Shimia isoporae: one gene and its partner. Each later gene encodes a partner of the first gene's protein in a complex. Links are inferred from orthologs where the notes say so. Each region holds a gene or a part of one and is shown on either strand. Other genes may lie near its edges.

Region 1 (4,118 bases):
CAAGCGTATACCCGAGTTCATAAGAACAGAAACCGGCGACCCATCGCCCCTCATCGCGTGCCTGATCCAGCGCCGCCAGTGCACCGGGTACTTCAGCGGCTTGGTCTGCACGGATTATGCGTTCAGGCCGCGCGAATTCCGTCGCGGCGCCTTCCGGACCTTGGTCAAACCGAATCTGCACGCATTGCTCCCACTTCAGGTGCCGCCCCTATAAAGACCTCCTACCTAAAGCGCACCTCACATTTACAATCGCGCAAAAACGGCGAAAACCGTCAAAATCCGGCTCTCTTGCCGAACCCCCTTGCGCCTTTCTTAATGATACGTATAACCCACGACAATTTGCGCATTTGGCGACTCCTGCCCGTCGCCCACCAGCCCGAGGTCCACCATGCCCAAAAGAACAGATATCTCCTCGATCATGATCATCGGGGCCGGCCCCATTGTGATTGGCCAGGCCTGCGAGTTTGACTACTCCGGTGCCCAAGCGTGTAAAGCGCTCCGAGAAGAGGGATATCGCGTCATCCTGGTGAACTCGAATCCGGCAACAATCATGACCGACCCGAACATGGCGGACGCGACCTATATCGAGCCGATCACACCCGAAGTTGTCGCCAAGATCATCGAAAAAGAGCGCCCCGACGCGCTGCTCCCGACCATGGGCGGCCAGACCGGCCTCAACACCGCCCTCGCGGTCGAGGAAATGGGTGTACTGGAAAAATTCGGCGTTGAGATGATTGGCGCGGACAGAAACGCCATCGAAATGGCCGAAGACCGCAAACTGTTCCGCGAAGCCATGGACCGGCTTGGCATCGAAAACCCCAAGGCTGAAATCGTCACCGCGCCGAAGCGCGAAGACGGCAGCACCGATCTGGACGCTGGCGTGAACGAAGCGCTTCAGGTTCTTGATCACGTCGGCCTGCCCGCAATCATCCGCCCCGCCTTTACCATGGGCGGAACAGGCGGCGGTGTGGCCTATAACCGCGAAGACTACATCCACATTTGCCGCACGGGCATGGACGCCTCTCCGGTCAACCAGATCCTCGTCGACGAAAGCCTGCTTGGCTGGAAGGAATACGAGATGGAAGTTGTGCGCGACAAAGCCGACAATGCCATCATCGTCTGTTCCATCGAAAACGTCGATCCAATGGGTGTGCACACCGGCGACTCCATCACAGTGGCCCCTGCCCTGACGCTGACCGACAAAGAATACCAGATCATGCGCAACCACTCGATCGCGGTCCTGCGCGAGATTGGCGTGGAAACCGGGGGCTCCAACGTGCAGTGGGCGGTGAACCCCGCCGACGGCCGGATGGTTGTGATCGAAATGAACCCGCGTGTGTCGCGTTCCTCCGCGCTTGCCTCCAAAGCGACCGGTTTCCCGATTGCCAAGATCGCGGCCAAACTGGCTGTTGGCTTCACCCTGGACGAGCTGGACAATGACATCACCAAAGTCACCCCCGCCTCGTTTGAGCCGACCATTGACTATGTGGTCACCAAAATCCCGAAATTCGCTTTCGAGAAGTTCCCGGGGTCCGAACCGAACCTGACCACAGCGATGAAATCCGTCGGTGAGGCCATGTCCATCGGCCGGACCATCCACGAATCCATGCAAAAAGCTCTCGCGTCGATGGAAAGCGGCCTGACCGGTTTTGACGAGATCGAAATCGAAGGGGCGGATGACACCCCGTCAGGCAAAGCCGCGATCATCAAAGCGATCAGTGTCGCGACACCGGACCGCCTCAGGACCATCGCACAGGCCATGCGCCACGGCCTATCCAATGACGAAATCAACGCGGTTACCATGTTTGATCCGTGGTTCCTCGACCGCATCCGGGAAATCGTGGACGCCGAGGCCGATGTCATCTCCAATGGTTTGCCTGTCACCGAAGAAGGCCTCCGCCGCCTCAAGATGCTCGGCTTCACGGATGCACGTCTGGCCAAGCTTTCCGGCCGCGACGAGGACAACGTGCGTCGAGCGCGTATGAATCTCGGCGTAACCGCAGTGTTCAAGCGTATCGACACCTGCGCGGCCGAGTTCGAAGCGCAGACTCCTTATATGTACTCCACCTACGAAGCTCCAATGATGGGCGAAGTGGAATGTGAGGCCCGTCCAAGCGACCGCAAAAAAGTGGTGATCCTTGGCGGCGGCCCCAACCGGATCGGTCAGGGCATCGAATTCGACTACTGCTGCTGTCATGCCTGCTACGCCCTTACGGAGCAGGGCTATGAAACCATTATGATCAACTGCAACCCCGAGACCGTGTCCACCGACTATGACACCTCGGACCGCCTGTATTTCGAGCCGCTCACCTTTGAGCACGTTATGGAAATCCTGCGTGTAGAGCAGGAAAACGGCACACTGCATGGCGTAATTGTCCAGTTTGGAGGCCAAACGCCGCTGAAGCTCGCCAATGCCCTGCATGACGAAGGCATCCCGATCCTCGGCACCACACCGGACGCGATTGACCTTGCCGAAGACCGCGAGCGCTTCCAGGCGCTGGTCAACGAACTCGGTCTTAAGCAACCGAAAAACGGCATCGCCTCCACCGACGCCGAAGCGCTGTCCATTGCAGGCGACATCGGCTTCCCATTGGTGATCCGTCCTTCCTACGTTCTGGGTGGTCGCGCGATGGAAATTGTGCGCGATATGGCACAACTGGAACGCTACATCGCCGAAGCCGTCGTCGTTTCCGGTGATAGCCCGGTACTGCTGGACAGCTACCTGGCTGGCGCGGTCGAACTTGACGTCGATGCGCTGTGTGACGGCAACGACGTGCATATTTCAGGCATCATGCAACACATCGAAGAGGCCGGTGTGCACTCCGGTGACTCTGCTTGCTCATTACCTCCATACTCGCTGGACAAGGGCACGATCGAGGAAATCAAACGCCAGACACACGCGCTGGCCATCGCGCTGAATGTGGTTGGCCTTATGAACGTGCAATTCGCGGTCAAAAACGGCGAAATCTACCTGATCGAAGTCAACCCGCGCGCATCGCGGACCGTGCCTTTTGTAGCAAAGTCCACCGATAGCGCGATTGCCTCCATCGCGGCACGCATCATGGCCGGCGAACCGCTGTCGAACTTCCCGCAGCGCCCGCCCTACAAGGAAGAAGACGCTACCAAAGATCAGCCGATCGCCGACCAGATGACGCTGGCGGATCCGGACATGCCTTGGTTCTCCGTAAAAGAAGCCGTTCTGCCCTTCGCCCGGTTCCCGGGTGTGGACACCATCCTTGGGCCGGAAATGCGTTCAACCGGTGAAGTCATGGGCTGGGACCGCAGCTTTGCGCGCGCCTTCCTCAAGGCACAAATGGGCGCAGGTATGCACCTGCCCGACTCCGGCAAAGTCTTTTTCTCCATCAAGGACGACGACAAGACGCCACAACTTGTGGAAACCGCCAAAACACTCGTCGATCTTGGTTTCGGCATCGTTGCCACACGCGGTACCGCCGCCTTCCTCGAAGGTCAGGAAATCGCCTGCGAAGTGGTCAACAAGGTCTATGAAGGGCGCCCCAACGTCGTCGACATGCTCAAGGATGGCGAGATTTCTCTGGTGATGAACACCACCGAAGATACACAAGCGGTTGAAGACAGTCGCGAAATCCGCGCCGTCGCGCTCTATGACAAGATCCCTTACTACACCACGGCCGCTGCGAGCCACGCCGCCGCGCAAGCCATGCAGGCCCGTCGCGAAGAGGATTTGGACGTGCGCAGCCTCCAAGGTTGATCGCCGGATTACACAAGAAGAGATAAGGCGGCCCACGGGCCGCCTTTTTCGTTTCCGGATACACATCCAAACCGTAAGCAGTACAGCGATGCGCGGTCTTGATTTTGCTCGACAGGGAACGATGCGAGAGGATTGGACAAGGCTTCCTCGGCCTCCGGATTGAAGTCGCAATCTATGTGAGAAAACTCTTCAGTAGCAAAAGCCCCGCGTCGCTTTGACGAACACTTCTTTGCGCCCCATTGACGCTCACCGGCCTCTTCTTTAAAGACCGCGCCTTCGCTGACCGGAATTCGGAGGCCCAGACATGACCCGCTCCCTTGGTATTGACTTTGGAACGTCCAACTCAGCCGCCGGCTTCATGCAGGACGGACAGCCACGCCTGATCACT
Region 2 (3,040 bases), 210 kb from region 1 along the record:
CGGTAAAGCAACGCGTTCATTCACATGGCACAAAAAAGCCCGCCATCGGCGGGCTTTCCAGATCACACTGAAAGCAAACCTACTTGCTCAGCTGATCCTTCACCATCGGGCCGACCTTTCCGAAATCCATCTGGCCGGTGAATTTCGCCTTCAATGCGCCCATTACCTTGCCCATGTCACGGATCGACTCAGCTCCCACCTCTGAAACCGCAGCTTCAATGGCCTTCGCCACTTCGCCGTCGCTCAACTGTTTGGGCAGAAACTCCTCAATGACGGTGATCTCGTTCATTTCGCGCTCTGCCAGATCAAGACGTCCGCCCTCTTCATAGGTCCGCGCGCTCTCCTGTCGCTGCTTCACCATCTTCGCAAGGATGGACAATATCTCCGCGTCATCAACGCCACTCGCGTCCTCACCAGCACCCCGTGCCGCAATGTCACGGTCCTTGATGGCTGCGCTGATCAGCCGAAGCGTTGAAAGGCGTTCTGCGGCGCGGTCGCGCATCGCCTGCTTCAAGCTCGCGTTGAGGTCGTCTCTCAGAGTCATCTACTTCGCCATTTGTTGCCAAACATAAGTCACGGACAATACAGAAAGCCTCGACGTCTGGCAACGATTCAGATTGCGCTACCAAACCCTTAAAAATAAGGGCTTCGACACCAATTTACCGACACTTAACACTTCGCCTTGACGATGTCCGGTCTCCGACATAGTTTCCCGACAATTTGTCAGCCGGAGAGTCGCGCCATGGCCCATCAAGCCCCATCCCACCCGACCGCATGTCTTGCTCTCGCCGATGGGACGTTATTCTACGGACGAGGCTTCGGCGCCACAGGTGAAACAGTGGCAGAACTCTGCTTCAACACGGCAATGACGGGCTATCAGGAAATCATGACCGACCCCTCTTATGCGGGACAAGTTGTGACCTTCACTTTTCCCCACATCGGGAATACCGGCGTGAACCCGGAAGACGACGAAACCGGCGATCCGGTCGCCGAAGGCATGGTCGTCAAATGGGACCCTACAGAGCCCTCGAACTGGCGCTCCGCCGACACGCTGTCCAACTGGCTCTCGGCACGCAATCGCATCGCAATCGGTGGCGTTGACACGCGCCGCCTGACCCGCGCCATTCGCCAGCAAGGTGCGCCGCACGTGGCTCTTGCCCACAATCCCGACGGCAATTTCGACACCGAGGCGCTTGTCGCAAAGGCCCGCGCCTTTTCCGGCCTCGAAGGTCTGGACCTGGCCAAGGACGTCACCTGCGCGCAGTCTTACCGTTGGGACGAAATGCGTTGGGCATGGCCTGATGGCTACCCGCGGCAGGAAGCTCCGAAACACAAGGTCGTGGCCGTGGATTTCGGCGCGAAACGCAACATCTTGCGTTGCCTCGCATCTGCAGGCTGCGACGTGACCGTGCTGCCCGCTACCGCGACTGCGGAAGACGTACTCGCACACAACCCTGACGGCGTGTTTCTGTCCAACGGTCCGGGCGACCCCGCCGCGACCGGTGAATATGCCGTTCCCATGATCAAAGGTGTACTCGCAGCAGACCTGCCTGTCTTTGGAATTTGCCTCGGTCATCAGATGCTCGCGCTCGCGCTTGGCGCAAAGACCGTGAAAATGAATCACGGCCACCACGGTGCGAACCACCCGGTCAAAGACCACGACACCGGCAAGGTGGAAATCACGTCAATGAACCACGGTTTCGCCGTTGATGCACAGACCCTGCCCGAAGGCGTCGTGGAAAGCCACGTGTCGCTGTTTGACGGGTCCAACTGCGGTATCCGCTTGGCGGACAAGCCGGTCTTTTCGGTACAGCACCACCCCGAAGCCAGCCCCGGCCCTCAAGACAGCTTCTATCTCTTTGAAAAGTTTGCCGCCAACATGGCTGCGCGATCTGCCTGAGCAACAAGCTGAATTAACCATTCATTAACCACGTCGCCCCAGACTAACCGCGTCAATTCAACGGGGTGACGTGAATGAACGGGCCACGACCGGACCTTGCGCCGCGAACGTGGCGACGGCAGGCGAAATCTCAAGACCTCCCGACGCTCCCGCTCGGGCGGAGCCTTGTAGAGCGCGGCTGGATTACCCCTTGGCAACTGTTCTTCGCTCTGCAGCGGCAGAACATCTGGAACGCGACTCTGCCGGAAATCCTGTTTTCGCGTGGTTGGCTGACACCTGACAGGTACTGGCAACTCCACGCCGAAAGAACGGGCATGCGTCTGGTCGATCTGGATCGGTTACCGCCCGATCCAGACCTCGCCATGTTGCTGCCGCCGGACTTTTGCCTGAAAAACAATGTCATTCCCTGGCGCGGCTTGGATGGTGAGGTGGTCCTTGCCACGGGACGTCCGGACCATCTGACAACGCTGCGCGAACGCCTGCCTCTACACTTGTCCAACGCCCCTTTGGTGATTGCGCCAGACGGCCAAATCAACGCCGCCATAGAAAGGCTTATGCGGCTCAGGCTGACCATGTTGGCCGAATACCGGCCCCACCCACGCTACAGCAGCCGTGGCTGGGATCACCGCACCATGCTGCAAAAAATAGTGTTTTACACCGCTCTGATTACACTGGCGTTCGCCTTTCTGACAGCCCCCGACATCATCCTCGGCATTGCCGTCATCTGGGCCATTATAACCCTAGCCGCCGCCACATCTCTGCGCTTCGCGTCGCTCGCCATCTGCGCGCTGCGCCCTGCCCGCGCGCCGCCCATGTCCCCCAAAGCACCCCTGCCGCGAATATCGGTCATCGTACCTCTCTTCAGGGAGAAACGCATCGCAAACGCCCTGATACGACGCCTCACACGCCTGACCTACCCGCGCGCCCTTTTGGACGTTGTCCTTGTTCTGGAGGAACATGATCACGTCACCAGACAGACAATCGCCCATACGAAACTCCCCAAGTGGATGCGCGTCGTCGCAGTGCCAGCGGGGTCAGGCGTGACCACCAAGCCGCGCGCATTGAACTATGCGCTGGATTTTTGCAAAGGCGAGATTATCGGCATCTGGGACGCGGAAGACGCGCCCTCTCCGGATCAAC

What was found.
Region 2: the proteins of carB (region 1) and carA are in contact, whole or in part, in a solved structure (PDB 1KEE), measured with the Escherichia coli proteins. The link is inferred for Shimia isoporae from one-to-one orthologs.

Annotation. Positions count from the first base shown.
Region 1 is NZ_SMGR01000001.1:873,100-877,217, reverse strand. What follows is about bases 46-3,930. They hold carB (carbamoyl-phosphate synthase large subunit), read left to right. Parts: upstream 46-388; coding sequence 389-3,730; downstream 3,731-3,930. Other genes in these bases: BXY66_RS04270 (aminodeoxychorismate synthase component I), read right to left, coding at 46-181. Outside these bases: more of BXY66_RS04270, read right to left, coding at 1-45; BXY66_RS04260 (Hsp70 family protein), read left to right, coding at 4,035-4,118. UniProt on the Escherichia coli protein: Large subunit of the glutamine-dependent carbamoyl phosphate synthetase (CPSase).
Region 2 is NZ_SMGR01000001.1:667,280-670,319, reverse strand. The notes cover bases 15-2,821. They hold carA (glutamine-hydrolyzing carbamoyl-phosphate synthase small subunit), read left to right. Parts: upstream 15-742; coding sequence 743-1,900; downstream 1,901-2,821. Other genes in these bases: BXY66_RS03310 (glycosyltransferase family 2 protein), read left to right, coding at 1,975-2,821; BXY66_RS03320 (GatB/YqeY domain-containing protein), read right to left, coding at 80-544. Also shown: more of BXY66_RS03310, read left to right, coding at 2,822-3,040. UniProt on the Escherichia coli protein: Small subunit of the glutamine-dependent carbamoyl phosphate synthetase (CPSase).